Regions from separate parts of the Nonomuraea sp. B10E15 genome, predicted to be linked through region 2. Evidence: riboswitches for the same ligand, from Rfam matches in the RefSeq annotation. Region 2 holds a riboswitch; each other region holds the start of a gene.
What was found. Region 2 has a riboswitch for cyclic di-AMP ahead of ABGB14_RS06565 (C40 family peptidase). Riboswitches for the same ligand answer to the same signal wherever they lie in the genome.

Region 1: another riboswitch for cyclic di-AMP. It lies ahead of ABGB14_RS34310 (C40 family peptidase); the one in region 2 lies ahead of ABGB14_RS06565 (C40 family peptidase).
Region 3: another riboswitch for cyclic di-AMP. It lies ahead of ABGB14_RS39595 (hypothetical protein); the one in region 2 lies ahead of ABGB14_RS06565 (C40 family peptidase).
Region 4: another riboswitch for cyclic di-AMP. It lies ahead of ABGB14_RS30490 (CHAP domain-containing protein); the one in region 2 lies ahead of ABGB14_RS06565 (C40 family peptidase).

The regions. Positions count from the first base shown of each region.
Region 1 is NZ_JBDPMB010000016.1:106,952-111,460, reverse strand. Features, by position in the region: gene lysX (bifunctional lysylphosphatidylglycerol synthetase/lysine--tRNA ligase LysX) at 1-79, shown strand, start outside; gene ABGB14_RS34315 (LuxR C-terminal-related transcriptional regulator) at 687-899, shown strand; gene ABGB14_RS34310 (C40 family peptidase) at 975-2,018, opposite strand; cyclic di-AMP (ydaO/yuaA leader) riboswitch at 2,025-2,166, opposite strand; gene ABGB14_RS34305 (amino-acid N-acetyltransferase) at 2,437-3,006, shown strand; gene ABGB14_RS34300 (RDD family protein) at 3,092-4,486, shown strand.
Region 2 is NZ_JBDPMB010000001.1:1,421,655-1,426,163, forward strand. Features, by position in the region: gene ABGB14_RS06555 (NYN domain-containing protein) at 351-1,604, shown strand; gene ABGB14_RS06560 (C40 family peptidase) at 1,691-2,665, shown strand; cyclic di-AMP (ydaO/yuaA leader) riboswitch at 3,062-3,224, shown strand; gene ABGB14_RS06565 (C40 family peptidase) at 3,298-3,819, shown strand; gene ABGB14_RS06570 (hypothetical protein) at 3,947-4,509, shown strand, end outside.
Region 3 is NZ_JBDPMB010000022.1:16,800-21,308, reverse strand. Features, by position in the region: gene ABGB14_RS39610 (hypothetical protein) at 1-110, opposite strand, end outside; gene ABGB14_RS39605 (sensor histidine kinase) at 312-1,520, shown strand; gene ABGB14_RS39600 (response regulator transcription factor) at 1,517-2,215, shown strand; gene ABGB14_RS39595 (hypothetical protein) at 2,235-3,197, opposite strand; cyclic di-AMP (ydaO/yuaA leader) riboswitch at 3,203-3,345, opposite strand; gene galT (galactose-1-phosphate uridylyltransferase) at 3,412-4,494, opposite strand; gene ABGB14_RS39585 (DeoR/GlpR family DNA-binding transcription regulator) at 4,491-4,509, opposite strand, start outside.
Region 4 is NZ_JBDPMB010000013.1:4,749-9,257, forward strand. Features, by position in the region: gene ABGB14_RS30480 (ABC transporter ATP-binding protein) at 1-588, shown strand, start outside; gene ABGB14_RS30485 (ABC transporter ATP-binding protein) at 585-2,432, shown strand; gene ABGB14_RS30490 (CHAP domain-containing protein) at 2,520-3,206, opposite strand; cyclic di-AMP (ydaO/yuaA leader) riboswitch at 3,219-3,355, opposite strand; gene ABGB14_RS30495 (Gfo/Idh/MocA family oxidoreductase) at 3,473-4,426, opposite strand; gene ABGB14_RS30500 (aldo/keto reductase) at 4,446-4,509, opposite strand, start outside.

The DNA of each region.
Region 1 (4,509 bases), on a different contig from region 2:
CGACCGGATGATCATGGCGTTCACCGGTAAGAACATCCGCGAGACCATCTTGTTCCCCCTGGTCAAGCCCACTCACTGAGGCCACGTGGCATCCCGCCGCACCGGTTGCGGCGGGGTGCTCGCGCGCGCGGCGAGCCGGGCGGGCGCTCCGTCGTGCCGGGGAAGCGGTGACGGACGATCGGCCGTCCTGCCCCGGGATCGGGGCCGGGCTTGTCAGCATCGGGTCAAGACCGCGGGCGAGTGGCGCGCGAGTGTGCGGAGTTCTGCGGGGGACGTCCGGCAGCGCTGGGTCCATCATGACGGTGATGCACGCACAGGCCCGGAAATAAGGTGACTCCTGGCTTGCCGCGTGCCGCCGCCCGTGGTGAAGAGCGGCTGAGCGTTCCCGCCCGCACGTATGGATCATGCAGTAAATCGCGCGCGGATGGATCAAAAACCGGGACGCCGCCCGGACCGGTCGGCGCCGGGCCGGGCCTGACCGAGAGGGCGCGCGGACCGTACGTCGGGCGGCGAGGACCGCCGGCGGACGAGCCCCGGCAACCCGTGGCGGATCATGTCAACGGTGCTGGTCAAGAGCGGCGATCGTCATGCTTGACGACCTTTCCATGATGCGTTTACCGTCTGCGAGGAGCGGCTGTGGCCTGGCTAAGAGGGTCCAGGCCTGCTGTTGGGGGGGAGGGCTCCCGATGGAAGTGCTCACAGAAGGCGTTGAGCTGAGCCATGCGGATCTGGCGTTACTGGCGGAACTCGCCAGAGGAGTCACGGTCGATCGGGTGGGCAGGCGACTGGACATCAGCGGCCGCACCGTACGCCGGAGGTTGCGCGGCATCTGCGACCGCATCGGCGTCGCCACCGCGATCGAGGCCGTGGCGTGGGCGGCACGCCGCCAGCTGATCTAGCGGCACCCGCGCACTGGTGCCCACTCATTGGGCCCGCTCACTGGGCTCGCTCACTGGGCCTTCACGTGCAGAACCTCAGTCGGCGATGCGCACCGCGCCCGCGAACGGCCGCCGTTCGATCGACGCGATCCGCACCACATCACCCGTCCGAGGGGCGTGCACCATCATGCCGCCGCCCAGATAGATGCCCACGTGGTGCAGGTCGCTGTAGAAGAACACCAGGTCGCCTGGACGCATCTCGTCGCGTGAGATGTGCCGCCCGGCCGTCCACTGGTTGCCTGTGTAGTGCGGCAGCGAGATGCCCACCCGCTGGTAGGCCGCCATCACCAGGCCGGAGCAGTCGTAGGAGCCAGGACCCTCTGCTCCCCAGACGTACGGCTTGAGCTGCTGCGTGAGCGCCCACCGTGCCGCCTGCGCGGCCTTTCCGCTGCCCGCGATCGGCAGGTTGACGCGGGTGGCGCGGGTGCCGGGACGACCGGCCTCGCCCAGCGCCCGCCTGAACAGGTTGCTCTCGACCTTGGCGACCAGCTTGCTGATCTTGCCGCGCTTGGCGTCGAGGTCCTTGACGATCTTCTCGACCTCGCTGATGCGCGACTTGGCGCTCGCCCTGGCGCGCTCGGCGGCCTTCCTGGCCTTGGTGAGCTGGTTGAGCTCCTCGCCCTGCCGCTGCTCGATCGCGAACGTGGTCGCGGCGCGGTCGAGGAAGTTGCCGGGGTCCTCGGATGAGGTGAACGCCAGCGCACGGCTCAGACCGCCCGTGATGTAGGCGTTCTGGGCGAGCAGGACGGCCTTGGCACGCTTGGCCGCCAGGTCTGTCTCGCTGGCCGTCAGCGTCTTCTGCGCGGCCTCGGCGGCCTTCTTGGCCGTCTTCAGCTTCTCCCGCTGCCCGTTGTACTGCTCGGTCAGCGTCTCGATCTCGACGTGCATCTTCTCGACCCGCGTGGCGAGGTCTTTGAGCGAGGGCTTGGGGTCGGCGGACGCCGGGACGGTGGGAACCGAGAACAGCAGCGCGGCGACTGTGAAACTCGCCACACCGAGGCGGTGACGCGACAGGGCGCGTTCCGGGGGGCGGGCGTGCTTGCCCGCCGACTTCCTCCCACGGTTGAGCGTGCGCTTCACCAACCAGGCTCCTCTCATAGACGCCTACCGGGTTAGCTGACGGGTTCGGGCCGGAGCAGCCCTACCGAAAAACTCGGATTCACCCCGTGGTGGCGGTCGCCACCGGCGGGTCCCCGGCTTCCCTGAGGGAATTGAGCGTGCTTCCCCCCGCGCGCGACACGCGGGGATCATCGTCGCTGGACACTAATGCACTCCGGGTTCCTGCTCAACCAGAACTGCCAACTCCGTAGAGGTTTCGCAACCGAAGGGTCACGAGGTGGTCTCGGTGCCAGTCGGGCAGGAGTGACCGTATGTGGCGCTTACTCCCGAACGATCGCCCGGCGCGACGCCGTGCTCGCTCGGCCACGAGATGTAACAGGATGGGCGGAGAGATGTGAGTTAGGTCCGAGCCGTAATGACATCTGTACTCTGGAGAGCCATGGAGCAGGTGGCCGAACTGACTGTGCCCGAGACCGCGGTGGTGGTCCGGCGTGCGCGCACGCCTGACGTGCGGGGGGTCAGGCGCCTGGTCGACACCTATGCGGGCGCGGGCTCGCGGCTCCTGAAGAAGGCCACGGTGACGCTGTACGAAGACGTGCAGGAGTTCTGGGTGGCCGAGCGTGGCGGGCAGATCGTCGGCTGTGGCGCGCTCCACGTGCTCTGGGAGGACCTCGCAGAGGTCCGCACGGTGGCCGTCGATCCCGAATGCCGCGGCGCGGGCGTCGGTCACCGGATCGTCTCAGCGCTCATCCAGCAGGCCAAAGATCTTGGTCTGCAACGTGTATTCTGTCTTACTTTTGAGGTCGACTTCTTCGCGAGGCATGGTTTTCGCCGCATCCAGGGCACGCCGGTCTCCCCCGAGGTCTACGCCGAGCTGCTGGCCTCGTATGACGAGGGTGTAGCGGAGTTCCTCGACCTGGAACACGTCAAGCCGAACACCCTGGGCAACACCCGCATGCTGCTCCATCTGTCGTCGGGTGACGCGGACCTTGACCACATGGAAAGGTGATTGTTGATACCTATGTCGATACGTTGGGCAGCACAGGCATGTGTCCTGACACGTGCCACGCGCGCACTCGAAGCGAGGTGACACGGTGAGCACCGGACAGCCGCCGTACCCACAAGACGAATCCGGCGAGAACGCTGCGCCTCCCCACTACGGCCAGCAGGCTCCGGGCCGCCACCCCGGCGAGCCCGACCCCGACGTCACTGTGGTCGGCTACCGGGCGGACGACGCCTACGGGCAACAGCCCCCCTATGGTCAGCAGCAGGGCTATGGCCAGCAACCCCAGTACGGTCAGCAGCAGGGCTACGGCCAGCAGCAGTACGGCCAGCAGCAGGGCTACGGTCAGCAACCTCAGTACGGCCAGCAGCCCCAGTCCCAGCCCGACTACGGCCAGCAGCAGTACGGCCAGCAGCAGGGCTACGGCCAGCAACCCCAGCAGGGCCAGCAGTACGACCAGCAGTACGGTCAGCAGCCGCAGTCCCAGCCCGGCTACGGCCAGCAGCAGGGTTACGGGCAGCAGCAACAGCCCGGCTACGACCAGCAGTACGGCCAGCAGCAGGGCTACGGCCAGCAGCCGCAGTCCCAGCCCGGTTACGGCCAGCAGCAGGGTTACGGGCAGCAGCAACAGCCCGGCTACGACCAGCAGTACGGCCAGCAGCAGGGCTACGGCCAGCAGCCCCAGTCGGGTCAGCAGTACGACCAGCAGTACGGTCAGCAGGCCCAGTCGGGTCAGCAGTATGACCAGCAGTACGGTCAGCAGCCGCAGTCCCAGCCCGGCTACGGCCAGCAGCAGTACGGCCAGCAGGGCTACGGGCAGCCGCAGCAGTCCCAGCCCGGTTACGCCCAGCCCGGTTACGGCCAGCAGTACGGCGACCAGCAGTACGGCCAGCAGGGCTACGGCCAGCCGCAGCAGGCCGGCTACGGCCAGGCTCCCTACGGCCAGCCGGGTTACGGCCCGGTCGGCGTGCAGCCGCCGGGGGCTCCCGCCCCGCTGGCGGAGTGGTGGCAGCGTCTGGTGGCGCGACTCGTCGACGGCGTCCTGTTCGGCGTCGTGATGTTCGTTGTGTCGCTCCTGCTCACGACGCTGTTCCTGGTCAGCTACGACTCGACCAGCGGCGCCACGTCGGGGATGTTCAGCTCGTTCGCGCTCAACATCGTGCTGGCCATCGTCCTCACCGCCGTCTACGTCGGCTACGACTTCCTCATGCACAAGATGAAGGGTCAGACGGTCGGCAAGATGATCATGGGGATCAAGGTCGTGCCGGTGGGTCAGATGATGCCCCCCGGCGGCCTGCCCGGCGACGCCGCCATCAAGCGGGCCGGCGTGACCTGGGGTGCCTACATCCTCTACTTCCTGCCGTTCGGCACCATGCTGGCGGGCCTCGTCTGCGCCCTGAACGGCGCTTCGATGCTCTGGGACAAGCCGCTGCAGCAGACGTTCGCGGACAAGTTCGCGAACACCGTGGTGGTCAAGATCAAGTAATCGGCAGAACCGCGAAACAGGGG
Region 2 (4,509 bases):
CGCTGGAATCCCAGCTTTTCGCGCCGGGTGGCGGCGACCCGGACAAGTGCGCGCCCGCCGGGCCTGCCGCAGCGCCGCGGGGCGCCGGGCCGAGGCGACCCTCCGAGGTCACGAGCGGCGGTGCGAGACCGTTCCGCCATGGTCGGCCTCCCTGGTGGACGCCCGTACCGGCGTGGCCGATCCGTCCCCACCAAGCGCTTGCCCAAAGCGGAGTGGCCGTTACGGTCAGGTACGCGGCAGCCGTACCCTTGTCTGAAAGGGCATGTCACGAAGGGACAAGTGGGATGAGTTCAGCGGGTGAAGGCCTGTCTCGCCCGCTTCCCGAGCAGGTGCGGCTCAATGTCGTCGACTTGGCGTCTCAAGTCCTCGGCACGATGCCCGGTGCCGCCATTCCGCCGCCGCTGCGGGGCATCGCCAAGTTCGACCCGCGTAAGCGGGCCAAGCTGGGCGGCGCCCCCATCGCGGCGCAGCTGGAGAACGACAAGAAGTTCCGCGAGCTGGTCGCCGAGTCGGTGACCGCGGGCTGGCCCGAGCTGGTCGCCGCTCTCGCCGAGGGCAACGTGCCGCCCGCCGCCGACCCCGTGCTGGTGGCCGCGGCCGCCTATCTCACCCGCCCGCCCGGCTGGGCGGAGATGATCGAGGCCGCCCGCTCCGACCTGGAGCAGTCGCTCGCGGCCGCCGAGGACTCCGAGCGCGAGGAGGCCGTCGCCCGGTTGCGCGAGCAGCTCGCCGCGCAGAAGAGCGGCGCCAAGGAGGAGGCGGAACGCCTGCGCGAGCAGGTCAGGGCCGCCCGCGCGGAGAACTCCGACCTGCGCCGCAGGCTTCACGACGCCCGCGAGCGGGCCAAGGCCGCGGCGCGCAGGGCCGAGGAGATGGAGCGGGCGGCCGAGGAGGCCAGGACGGCCGCCTCGGCCGCGGGCAGCGCGGGGGAGTCCGAGCTGCGGCGGCTGCGCGAACGGCTGTCCGACGTGGAGAAGCAGCTCGAAGCCTCGCGCCGGGCCGCGCGCGAGGGCAGGAGCATCGAGGACGCCCGCATCAGGGTGCTGCTCGACGCGCTGCAGGACGCGTCCGCCGGGCTGCGCAGGGAGCTGGCCCTGCCCACCACGATCAGCCGGCCGGCCGATTCTGTCGCCGCGGTCACCGGCGAACGGCCGGGTGTGCGCGTGCCCGCGCGGGCGCTGGCCGATGACGACCCGCAGCTTCTCGACCAGCTCCTCGCGCTGCCGCAGATCCACCTGATCATCGACGGCTACAACGTCACCAAGACCGGCTACGGCACGCTCACCCTCGCCGACCAGCGCAACCGGCTGATGACCGGGCTGGGCGGGCTGGTGGCGCAGACGAGGGTCGAGGTGACCGCGGTGTTCGACGGTGCGGAGCTCAACGCCCCTGTGCAGGTCGTGGCGCCGCGCGGCGTGAGGGTGCTGTTCAGCGCGCCCGGGGAGATCGCCGACGACCTGATCCGCCAGCTCGTCCGCGCCGAGCCGCCCGGTCGCGCCATAGCCGTGGTGTCGTCGGACCGGGAGGTGGCCGAGTCCGTCAGGCGGATGGGAGCCAGACCCGTTCCCTCTGGCTTGCTGCTGCGCCGCCTGGGCCGGGCTTAAGTTACGAATTGGTATGTTCGGGTGAGACCTCACCCGCCACTTCTGTACTATTTCGCCCCAGTAAAGATCCCCTGGGAGGCGACGCAGTGAGGTTTGGCCGGGTGCCGGTGGCCGTGGGTCTCGCGTTCGGGCTTGTGGTGTCTCCCATGGGGGCGGCGCTCGCTGATCCGAAGCCGACCATCGGGCAGGCCAAGGCCAAGCTCGACAAGCTCAACGACAAGGCCGACAAGGTCGTCGACCGCTACAACACGGCGACCGAGCGCTACAAGAAGGCCAAGGGCACCTACGCGAAGCTGAACAAGAGCTACAAGCGCAAACTCCGTACGGTCGCCGACCTGCGCACCCAGATCGCCGACATGGCCGCCACCGTCTATCGGGCCGGCGGCTACGCCACCACCATGCCGGGGCTGGTCAGCGCCGACAACCCGCAGGGACGGCTGGCCGGGATGGCGCTGGCCGGGCAGATGGCCAAGGAACGCTCGGAGAAGCTGGCGGCGTTCGACCGGGAGAACCGCGGGCTGAAGAAGGAACGTGACAAGGCGCAGGGTGCCCTGCGGTCGGCCGACGAGGTCCGCGGCGAGGTCGAGAAGGAGCGCAAGGAGATCCTCGGCCTGATCGCCAAGCAGAAGAAGCTCCTGAAGAAGCTGGGCGCCTACAAGACCGGTGACCCGAACAGCACCGGCATCGCGTACACGGGACCGGCGTCGGGGAACGCCGCAGCGGTGCTGCGGTTCGCGTTCGCGCAGGTCGGCAAGCCGTACGTGTTCGGCGGGACAGGGCCGGGCGGCTACGACTGCTCGGGGCTGACGCAGGCGTCATGGCGGGCCGCGGGCGTGTCCTTGCCGAGGACGACGTGGGCGCAGTGGGCGTGGGGCGCCAGCCGCAAGGTGTCGCTGAACGCGCTCCAGCCCGGTGATCTCATCTTCAGCGAGGGTCTGGGGCACGTCAGCATCTATGCGGGCAACGGGAAGATCGTCCATGCGCCGCAGACGGGCGACGTGGTCAAGGTCGTCAGCCTCTCCGCCTACGGCCGCAGCCTCGTGGGCGCCGTCCGCCCATAATTCCGTCCCCTCCTTCTACGACGCACCATCGTTGCCGTCGTGCGGGCGGTCCGCGATCACGTTCCGCATCCTCCTGATCACCTTAGGTCGAGATCATACGAGGCGGAATGTGACAAACGCGACATCTGACCCCTGACAAGACGGATGTTTCGCGAATGTGAGCAGGGTCACTTTTTGGTAACGACGCCCCCTGTTCCAACAGGGGTTCGGGAGTTTACTGAGGCCTGAGTCGATCTTTACAGCCTGACTCGGCTTTTGCTGATCCTTGACCGTTCCGCGTAGCTTCTGGCGTCGTCGCGGTGCACAAGCCATGGCGCCGTGAACCCGCATCGGTCCCTCCCGGTGTGAAGACAGATGAAGATCCGCTGGTCATCGCCGCGACATCCCCATGACACGGGCGATGACCTGCCGAATCCGTGCAGTCAGGAGGCACGGAACCGGGGACCCAGCGATCCCAGTTCCCCAGGGATCAGGGGTGAATCGGCGCGCCATCGCGCCGTAGGGCGACTTCCAGGCCCGAATCCGACAGCTAACCCGGTAGGCGTTCGTGGAAGACCCAAGGAGAAATCCTGTCTACCTCCCTGCACAACCCCCGTCTGTCCCGCCTTGCCCTGCCTGGCGTCGTGCTCACGATGACCGTGACGGCCGGAGGCCTGGTCCTCCACGCCCCCACGGCTCAGGCGGCGACGAGGAGCGACACGGCCGGCGTCTCCTCGGTGAGGGCGGCCACCGCCGCCACCACCGCGAAGTCGGCCAAGGCCGCTCGCAAGCGGGCAAAGACCGCTCGGCAGAAGGTGAAGGCCGGCAAGGCCATCGCCGTGGCCAAGAACCAGATCGGTGACCCGTATCGTTACGGCGCCACAGGCCCTGGTTCGTTCGACTGCTCCGGCCTCGTCCAGTACGCCTGGAAGAAGGCCGGGGTGAAACTCCCGCGCGTGGCGAGCAGCCAGTTCGCCGGCATCAGGAACAAGGTCTCCTGGCGCAACCTCAAGCCCGGGGACCTCATGTTCTTCAACGGGCTCGGCCACGTGGGCATGTACGTCGGCAAGGGCAAGATGATCCATTCGCCGCGGACAGGCGAACGGGTGCGCATCGACAAGCTGGGCGGATGGCGCAAGTCGTCGTTCGTCGGCGCGGTCCGTCCCGGCCTCTGATGAGGCCCCGCCCGGGCCCGGGAGACCTTCCGGAGCCCGGGCGGGCTCCCGTGGCAGCCCGTCCTCACGCTCGTCGGCGGCCCCTCGTAGAGGGCCGGCCCTGATCGGGCCCACTACGATCGGCAGCGTGTCCGAGCAGGTGAGCCGACGAGCCGCGCTGGCCGCGCTCCTCCTCCTCGGCCTCGCCGCCGACGCGCCCGCCCCCGGATCGCCCGTCTTCCCCGCGCACGCCCGTGACCTGTGGCCGGACGGCCAGGTCACCGCCCGCGGGGCACGTTCCCTCGTCACCGGCCACCGCGCCGCACCCGGCACGCTCAGCGAACTCGCCCGCCGCGCCGATTCGGCGGGGCTGCGGGTCACGGCCGTGCTCGGCCGCCCGGTGCGGCCCGTGGTCATCGTTCCCGGCTCCGCGCAGGACGCGGCCCGGCTGGCCGGCGTGGAGCGCCTCGACGGGCTGGCGGCGGTGGCCGACGGCGGGCGGGTGATCGTCGTCCCCGAGTCGTTCGGCAGGCTCACCTCCACCGGCAAGGACGTCGTCCTCACCCACGAGCTGACCCACGTCGCCGCGGGCACCGGCGGGCTGCCCGTCTGGCTCTACGAGGGCTTCGCCGACTACGTGGCCTACCGGGACGCCGGGCTGCCCGTGCGCACGGCCGCCGCCGAGCTGGCCGCCGAGGTGCGGGCCGGGCG
Region 3 (4,509 bases), on a different contig from region 2:
CGTCCGGGGAACGGCGGTTGCCGGCTCAGGGCGGCCGTGGCGTTGGCGGCAAGCCGCTCCGCTTCGGCCTGTCGCCACCGGGTGATGCGCCGGCGAAGCTCAACATTCATGCGTTCCTGCCCGTCGTGTCGGTGTCGCCGCGGCTCGGTGTGCCGGGCTCAGCAGCATGGTGACGGGCGGGGCGGCGGGAGCGCGTCGGGCTCAGGTCACATCCTGGCGCGGCACGCACGAGGCGGGTACGACCCCAGACAGACGCGGTTGTCCTACCGTGGTCAGATGCCGGGTGACGGGTGAGGCGATAGCTTCTCGTCATGAACTGGGCTCGGCGGCTCGGCAGGAGTGGTCTGGCCGACGCGGTGGCGGCGGTCGTCGTGGCGCTGCTCGTCGGCTACACCCTCGTCGATCCGCCGGGGCCGTCGCCGTCATGGCCCGCCTGGTCGGCCTGGCCGGTCGCGGCGGTCGTGAGCTTTCCCGTCGCGCTCCGGCGGCGCCGGCCGCGGGCCATGCTCGCTGTCGCGTGCGCCGCGGCCGCGCTGGCGACCGTGGCCGGCGCCGCCGCGGCGGGCGCGCTCTCGGTGTCGTTCCTGCCGACGGTGCTCGTGCTCTACCTCGTGGCCTCCACCGCCTCCCTCGCCTGGTCGGCGGCGGGCCTGGCGGCCTGCCTGGCCGCCGCGGCGATCACTGTTCTGATCTTCTACGCGCAGGTGCTCCCCGGCCTCTCGCCCGCCGACACGCCCAGCGAGCTGCCTCCCTACTGGCCGGTCGAGATCGGCGTGATCGGTGTGCTGCTGGCAGGCGCATGGGTGCTCGGCACGGCCGTGCGCTGGAAGCGGGACACGACCGCCCGCCTCGTTCGCCACCTCGCCGAGGCCGCGGTGGGCGACGAGCGCAGGCGCATAGCCAGGGAGTTGCACGACATCATCGGCCACAGCATGAGCCTGATCGCGGTCAAGGCGACCGTCGCCAACCATGTCGCCGACGCCCGCCCGCAGGAGGTGCGTGCCGCGCTGTCCGTCATCGAACAGACCAGCCGGAGCACGCTCACCGAGATCCACCGCGTGCTCGACCTCCTGCGCTCCGACGGAGATGCCCAGCAGGCTCATCTGCTCGTCCCCGGCATGGCCGACCTGCCCGAGCTTGCCGCACACGCCCGCTCCGCCGGGGTCGAGGTGGATCTCACCGTCCGCGAAGAGGGCGCGCTCCCTCCCGCGGTAGCGGTGTCGGTCTACCGGATCGTGCAACAGGCTCTCACCAACGTCGTCACCCACGCGGGGCCGACGCGCTGCTCGGTCACCGTGGACATCGACGGGCGGGAGGCCGTGATCGAGGTCGTCGACGACGGCCCTCGCCACGGCCGGCCACCGCGGCAGGGACCCGGCGGCCACGGCGGCCACGGCCTCATCGGGATGCGGGAACGCGCGAAGGCATACGGAGGCACGTTCAGCGCGGGATCGCGCCCCGAAGGAGGCTTCCGCGTGGCGGCTCGGCTGCCCTACGACCTGAACGGCGACCCGGCATGAGCATCGACGCCGCCCCGCACGGTGCGTCCCCGCCCATCCGGGTGCTGCTCGCCGAGGACCAGGTCCTCGTACGCGACAGTTTCAAGCTCCTCATCGACACGACACCGGGGCTGGTCACGGTGGGGGAGGCGGGCACCGGCGCCGAAGCCGTGCTCCTGGCCCGCCGGCATCGTCCGGACGTCGTCCTCATGGATGTGCGCATGCCAGACATGGACGGCATCGAGGCGACCAGGAGGATCTGCGCCGACCCGGCCGGCCCCGGCACGCGCGTGCTGATGCTCACCACGTTCGATCAGGACGACTACGTCTACGCCTCGCTCAGGGCCGGCGCGAGCGGGTTCCTCCTCAAACACGCCACGGCGACCGAGTTGCTGGCCGCCATCCGGGTCGTCGCCGCCGGCGAAGCGCTGCTGGCGCCCACCGTGACCCGCCGGCTCATCGCCGACGTGCTGCGACGCTCCCATCCCGCTCCGGCCACACGTGACCTCGGCCACATCACCCAGCGCGAGCGAGAGGTGCTCACCCTCGTCGGCACGGGCATGTCCAACTCCGAGATCGCCGAGCACCTGCACCTCACCGTCGGCACGGTCAAGACCCACATCGGCCGCCTCCTGGCGAAACTGCACGCCCGCGACCGGGCCCAGCTCGTCATCGCCGCCTACGACGGCGGGCTCGTCAACCCGTCGACGCGGTGATCGCCGAACCGACCTGCCCTCAGTTCATCGAGATGTGCACGTGGTCGTAGTGGTTCTCGGTGATGCTGCCCCGGTTGGACATCGTGCTCCAACCCGAGCCGTGGTTGATGCGCTGCTTCCAGATGACGTACTTGACGCCCAGCCTGCTCTTGTTCTTGATGGCCCACTCCGCGATGCGGTCGCCCAGGGCGGCGTTGGCGGCGGAGGGCATCGAGCCGCCCGTGCTCATCATGAAGTCGCAGGCCCGGCCCAGGGGGTGTTCGCCGCTGGAGCCCGAGCGGAAGCAGCCGACGGTGAAGGGCAGCGCGAAGTTCTTGCCGATCTGCTCCTTCATCAGCCGCGTGCGCGGCGTGATGTTGTCGGAGCCGGACGGGAGTTCGGGTGCCCAGCCGCCGTCTGACCTGCGGTTGGTGCCGAACGGCACCAGGTCCTGGAGCTTCTTCTCGATGTCGTCGATGACGTCCTCGGCCTCGTCGCGCTGATCGGCCACCTCGGCCGCGTCCTTGCGGATCTTGTCGGCGAGCTCGACGGCCTGCGCGGAGGCCTTCTTCTTCTCGTCGCGCGCCCTGGCCACGCCCTGCACGAACGCCTGCTGCTCGGCGGTGACCTGATTGAGCACCGCGGCGCCGCCGCTGTTCTCCGGCAACATGAATACGGGCACTCCGGGGTTGCCGTTCTGGTAGCGCAGGCGGGCTATCTCGGCGACCCGCTTCTCGGCCGTCGTCAGCGCCTCTTCGGCGGTGGCCAGCCGGGCCTTGGCCGCCTTGGCGGACTTCTGCGCCTTGGCCAGCTCGACGCGCTTGAGGTTGTAGGCCTCGATCAGCTTGTCGACCTTCTTGTTGAGCTGCTTGAGCTGCGCGCGCAGCTCCGACTCCTTGGGTTTGGGGGCCGTGGACGCCGCGGACGCCGGGGCCGCCGAAACGACGACGGCGGCGGCGGTGATGAGACCGATGGCAAGACTCGCGGGGGACGAAGCCGCCACGTAGGTGTTCCTCTCCCTCTGCCGGCCGGGTTAGCTGACGGGTTCGGGTATGGGAGCTGCGTATCCCTACCACGGATGTGGATTCACCCCAGGTGCGATGGGTCCCCGGCTCCCGGGCAACTCGCCCAGGATTAGGCGGTGCAACGGCTGTTACGGCCGATGCATAAGGGGATATTAGTGGTAGATCACGAGACATGCGACCTTAAGTAGAAATCTATTCTTGATCTACTTGTGATCGGAGCATGTGCGCGGCCTCTTCCGGCAGCACGTCGTTGACGAACGCGCCCATCGCGGACTCCGAGCCCGCCAGATACTTGAGCTTGTTGGGCGCCCGCCGGATGCTGAAGAGCTCCAGATGCAGGTACGCGAGCTCGCGGTCCCGCCGCACCGGGGCCTGGTGCCAGGCCGAGATGTACGGCATCACGACCCCGAACAGCCCGTCGAAGGCCCGCAGCACCGAGGTGTAGAGCGGGGCGAACGCCGCACGCTCCTCCTCCGTGAGCGCCGCCAGGTCCGGCACCTGCCGGTGCGGATACACGTGCACCTCGTACGGCCAGCGCGCGGCCGCGGGCACGAACGCCGTCCACAGCTCGTTGCCGGCCACCACCCGTGTCCCGGCGGCACGTTCGGCGGCCAGCACGTCGGCGAACAGGTTGCCCGGGCCCTGGTAGCGGGCCGCGGCGCCGAGCTGGAGTTTCGTTCTGGGCGTGACGTACGGGTAGGCGTAGATCTGGCCATGCGGATGCGCCAGCGTGATGCCGATCTCCTCGCCCCGGTTCTCGAAGCAGAACACCTGCTCCACGCCCTCGATCCCGGACAATTCGGCCGTACGGTCGGCCCACGCCTCCATGACCAGCCGCACCTGGGCGTCGGAGAGCTTCGAGAAGGATGACGAGTGATCCGAGGTAAAGCACACCACCTCGCACCGCCCCACTCCCGGACGAACCTCACTCAGCCCACCCACATCTTGATAAGTCCCAAAATTCGTGGAGAAGGAGGGGAAGCGGTTCTCGAACACCGCCACGTCGTAGTCGTACGCAGGGATCTCCGTCGCCCGGGTGTCCGACGACGGGCACAACGGGCACTCGGCGGACGTGCCCGTCGGCAGGAACGTCCGCGTCTGCCGGTGCCCGGCCATCGCGATCCACTCCTCGGTCAGCGGATCGTAGCGCAGCTCGGACGCCACCGGCCGGGGCTCAAGCGGGCGCCGGTCGATCGCGCTCCGGTCGGCGTCGTCGCGCCGGTCGAAGTAGATCAGCTCTCGGCCGTCTGCCAGATGGGTGACGGTGCGCTTCAATGCGTGTCCTCCGCG
Region 4 (4,509 bases), on a different contig from region 2:
CTGCTCACCGGCCTCTACACCCCCCAGAGCGGCACCGTCAGCGCCGCCGGGGACGCCGCCGTGGTCTTCCAGGACTTCGCCCGCCACCCGCTGCCGCTGCGCGACAACGTCCGCCTGGGCGCGCCCGCGTACGCGGGGACGGACGCCGACGTGCTCGCCGCGCTGGCCGCGGTCGACGCGCTCGACCTGCTGGAGGTGCTTCCCGGCGGGCTGGACACGCCGCTGTCGCGGTCGTTCACCGGGGGCCGTGACCTGTCCGGAGGGCAGTGGCAGAAGGTGGCGCTGGCCCGGGCCGTGTACGCGCTCGACGCGGGCCGGCGGATCCTGATCGTCGACGAGCCCACCGCCCATCTGGACGCGCGGGCCGAGCAGGAGGTGTTCGAGCGGCTGCTGGACCGCACGCGCGGGCGCACCCTGGTGCTCATCTCGCACCGGTTCGCCACCGTACGGCGGGCGGACCGGATCGTCGTCCTCGACGGCGGCGCCGTGGCCGAGCAGGGCGGTCATGCCGAACTGCTGGCTCTGGGCGGCCGTTACGCGCGCTGGCACCGCCTCCAGACCGCCCTGATCGCGCAGGCGGGCCGGTGACCGCGACCCTCCGTACGCTGCTGACCCTGGCCTGGCGCACCGACCGGCGGGCCTTCCTCGCCCTGGCCGCCTTCCTCGCCCTGGGCGCCGTCAGCCAGGGCCTGGTCGGCGTCTTCCTGCGGGCGCTCACCGACGCCGCCACCGCCGGCCACGGCGCGCAGGCGTCCCTGTGGGGCCTGGCCGCCGGGGCCGCGCTGGCCACCGGTGTGGCCCTCGGCCGCGCGGAGCTGGCGCTGATGGAGGAGCTGGCCGAACGCATGGGCCTGTCCGTGCAGGAGGAGATCCTCACCCTCACCTCGGGCGTGCCCACCATCGAGCACCTGGAGCGGCCCGCGTACCTGGACAAGCTGGCGATGTTGCGCGACGAGAGCCGCCAGCTGTACTTCGCGGTGTGGGCGCTCGCGCTGGTCGCCGAGCACGCCGTGCAGATCGGGCTCGGCGTCGTGCTGATGGCCGCCGTGCATCCGCTGGTGACGCTGCTGCTGGGCGGCGCCGTGCTGCCGTCGCTGCTGGTACGCGGCCGCGCGGCCCGCCACGTCGACGCGGCCACCGGGCGCACCGCCGAGACGGCCCGGCTGGAGCGGCACCTGTCCGAGTCCGTCACCACGCCGAGGACGGCCAAGGAGATCCGGATCAGCCGCGCCGCGCCCGCCCTGGAGGCGATGGCCGCGCACCGGTGGGAGGAGGTGTCGGCGGGGTTGTCGCGGGCCGGGGTCCGGGCCGCGCTGCTCACGTTCGCGGGGTCGGGCACGTTCCTGGCCGGGTACGTGTCGGCGCTCGGCTGCGCGGCCTGGCTGGCCGCCCAGGGACGGGCCACGGCGGGCGACGTGGTCCTGGTGGCCACGGTCGGGGTGCAGTTCGTCACCCAGGCCTCCCGGCTGGCCTTCCACCTCGGGTCGGTGGCCGCGGGCCTGCGCGCCGCCGCGCGGCTCGCCTGGCTCCGCGCCTACGCCCGCACCCACGACCCGGCCTTGGCGGAGTCCGGCGACGACGCACTCCGCGCCGGGACGAGGGCGCCCACGAGTGACCACGGCCGCGAACGCGTCGCCCGCGGGGCCGAGCCGCCTGAGAGCTTCGCGCGGGGCATCACGCTGCGGAACGTGACGTTCACCTACCCCGGCACCACCCGGCCGGTGCTGCGCGGGATCGACCTGAGCCTGCCCGCCGGCGCGACCGTCGCGCTGGTCGGGTCGCACGGCTCGGGCAAGACCACCATGGCCAAGCTGCTGTGCGGCCTCTACCAGCCCTCCGGCGGCGAGATCCTGCTGGACGACGTCCCGCTGCGGGACGTGCCGGCCGTGCGCTGGCGGCGCAGGATCAGCGCCGTGTTCCAGGACTGGGTGCCGTTCGAGCTCACCGCCGCCGAGACCGTCGGCATCGGCGACCTGCCCCGTATGGACGACCGCCCCGCCGTGGAGCAGGCGCTGGCGCGGGCCGGCGCCGCGGACGCGGTGTCCGATCTGCCCAGGGGCCTGGACACCGAGCTGGGCGACAGCTTCGAGGGCGGCGTGACGCTGTCCGGCGGGCAGTGGCAGAGCCTGGCCCTGGCGCGCGCGTCGATGCGGGAGGAGCCGCTGCTGCTCGTGCTGGACGAGCCGACCGCCTCCCTGGACGCTCCCGCCGAGAGCGCCGTCTTCGCCCGGTACGCGCAGGCCGCCCGCCGCCACCGCGCCGCCATCACCCTGCTCATCACCCACCGCTTCCCGACGGTGCGCATGGCCGACCTGATCGTGGTGCTGGACGGCGGGCGGATCGCCGAGCAGGGCGCTCACGGCGAGCTCATGGCCCGCCAGGGCCGCTACGCCGAGTTGCACGCCATCCAGCGGGCGGCGGCGGACGGTTAGGCCGCCGGCCGCCCGGGTGGCCGGCGGCGGAAACGCGAGCGAGCGCGCGTTCCGCACGGGATGCGCGCTCGCTCGCGGTGATCGGGGTCAGGCGGCGTACTCGGGGTAGCCGTAGCCGACGACCTGGGACTTCGGACGGGTCCGCTCCTCGACCTTGCCGTTGCCGGTGTTGCCTTCGATCGTGGAGATGGTGCCGTCGCCGTTGTCCTTCACGACGAAGCCGACGTGCTGGATGTCGGTGATCTTCTTGCCGCCGTCCCAGGAGAAGAACACCACGGCGCCGGGCTTGGCCTTGGTGCCGAAGCGGTCGTTGGCGGCGAACCACTTGGCGTGGGTGACGGTGTAGGCGTCCCAGCCGATCTGCGGGCGGGCGCCGGTCTGCTCGCCGACCCAGGAGACGAACATCGAGCACCAGGCGGCGTTCAGGTACGCGGCCCGGTTGCCGCCGTCGCGGGCGATGGTCTCGGCGGCGCGCTGCGAGTCGGCGTACCACTTCTGGTACGGGGTGCCGCCGCCGGCGGCGTTCTCGGAGGTGCCGACCTGGGACTTGGCGAAGTCCAGGACCTGGGAGGCGGTCACGTTGACCGTGGTCTCCTTGGCCGCGCGCTTCTTGGAGTCGGTCACCGGGGAGACGGCGGCCGGCTTGTCCGCGGGCGGGGTGTCGGCGTTGGCCGCGGCGACGTTGACGCCGAGGGCCGAGGCGAGGACGCTGGCGCCGAGCGCGGCGCAGGTGATGGTTCGCTTGGGGATTGCGGTAAGACGGAACGTGGCCATCGAGGGGGTAACTCCTTGCTTCCATGCCGCTTACCGGGTTAGCTGACGGGTTCGGGCGTGGAAGCTGCCCTACGGCACCGGAGTGCCGATTCACCCCAAAGGACTTGGGTCCCCGGTTCCGCGTGATGCGGATTCAGCGGTCACAGGACGATCCTGTGATCTATCGTGCGATGGTCAGACATAGCCGGACAAACCGGACGTATGCCGTAAGATGCCCCACAAGGTAATACATGAGGCAAGAGGATTACAACTGCATAAAGGCCCAGCTAGGCGAGTTGCCGGCGAGCGTCGGCCAGAAGCCCTGACATGGCAAGGGATTCGTCAAGGGGCATGATCGGGGATTCGGTCCTGCCCTCGGCCGTGGCGGCGCGGACCTCGCGGAGCTCACCGGCGTATCCGTTGTCGGCCGGATCGAGCACATGCTCTTCCGGCTCCATGGAAGGCCCGGTGAGGACGATCCGCTCCGGCGCCCAGAACGGCGCGTGGATGTCCGCCCGCATCCGCGTACCTACAACACAGGCCTGGTTCGGGTAATTCCCCAGCAAGGAGGTTTCCACGAAAGCCCGCCTGCCGCCGGGATAGAGCAACACCCCGCCCGCCTCCGCGTCAACCCCGCTCGGCGCCAGGGAGCCCGTCATGCGCAGGCCGGTGGGCATGCCCAGAAGCAGCTGGGCCAGGCCGAACGGGTAGACCCCCAGGTCGAGCAGCGAGCCCCCGCCCAGCTCCGGGGCCCACAGCCGGTGCGCCGGATCGTACGGCATGGCGAAGCCGAAACTGGCCTGCACCGACCGGATGTCGCCGAACCGCTCGTCGGCGGCGATGAGGCGGATCAGCGGGTTGAACCGCATCCACATGGCTTCCATCAGGAACACGCCCGCCTCGCGCGCCAGGCGTACCATCTTCTCCGCGTCGTCCACGGTCGCGGCCAGCGGCTTCTCGCACAACACGGCCTTGCCCGCGGCGATGGCGGCCTGCGCGACCCGCAGGTGCTCGGTATGCGGCGTCGCCACGTAGATCGCGTCCACCGCAGGGTCCGCGCACAACCGCTCATAGGAGCCGTACGCCGACTCCGCGCCCAGCGCGGACGCCAGGGCCTGCGCCCGCCGCAGATTCCTGGAGCCGACGGCGCCCACCCGCATCCCGGGCTCGGCCACGATCGCCGCTCCCACAGTCCGCGCTATGACGCCCGTCGCCGCGATGCCCCACGTGAAGTCCCGCACGCGGAAGATGCTAGACGCATCAGATCAAATTGAACGTGTCAGGATCGCCTCCGATGCGAAGGCCCCTGTTCAGCGCGCCGACG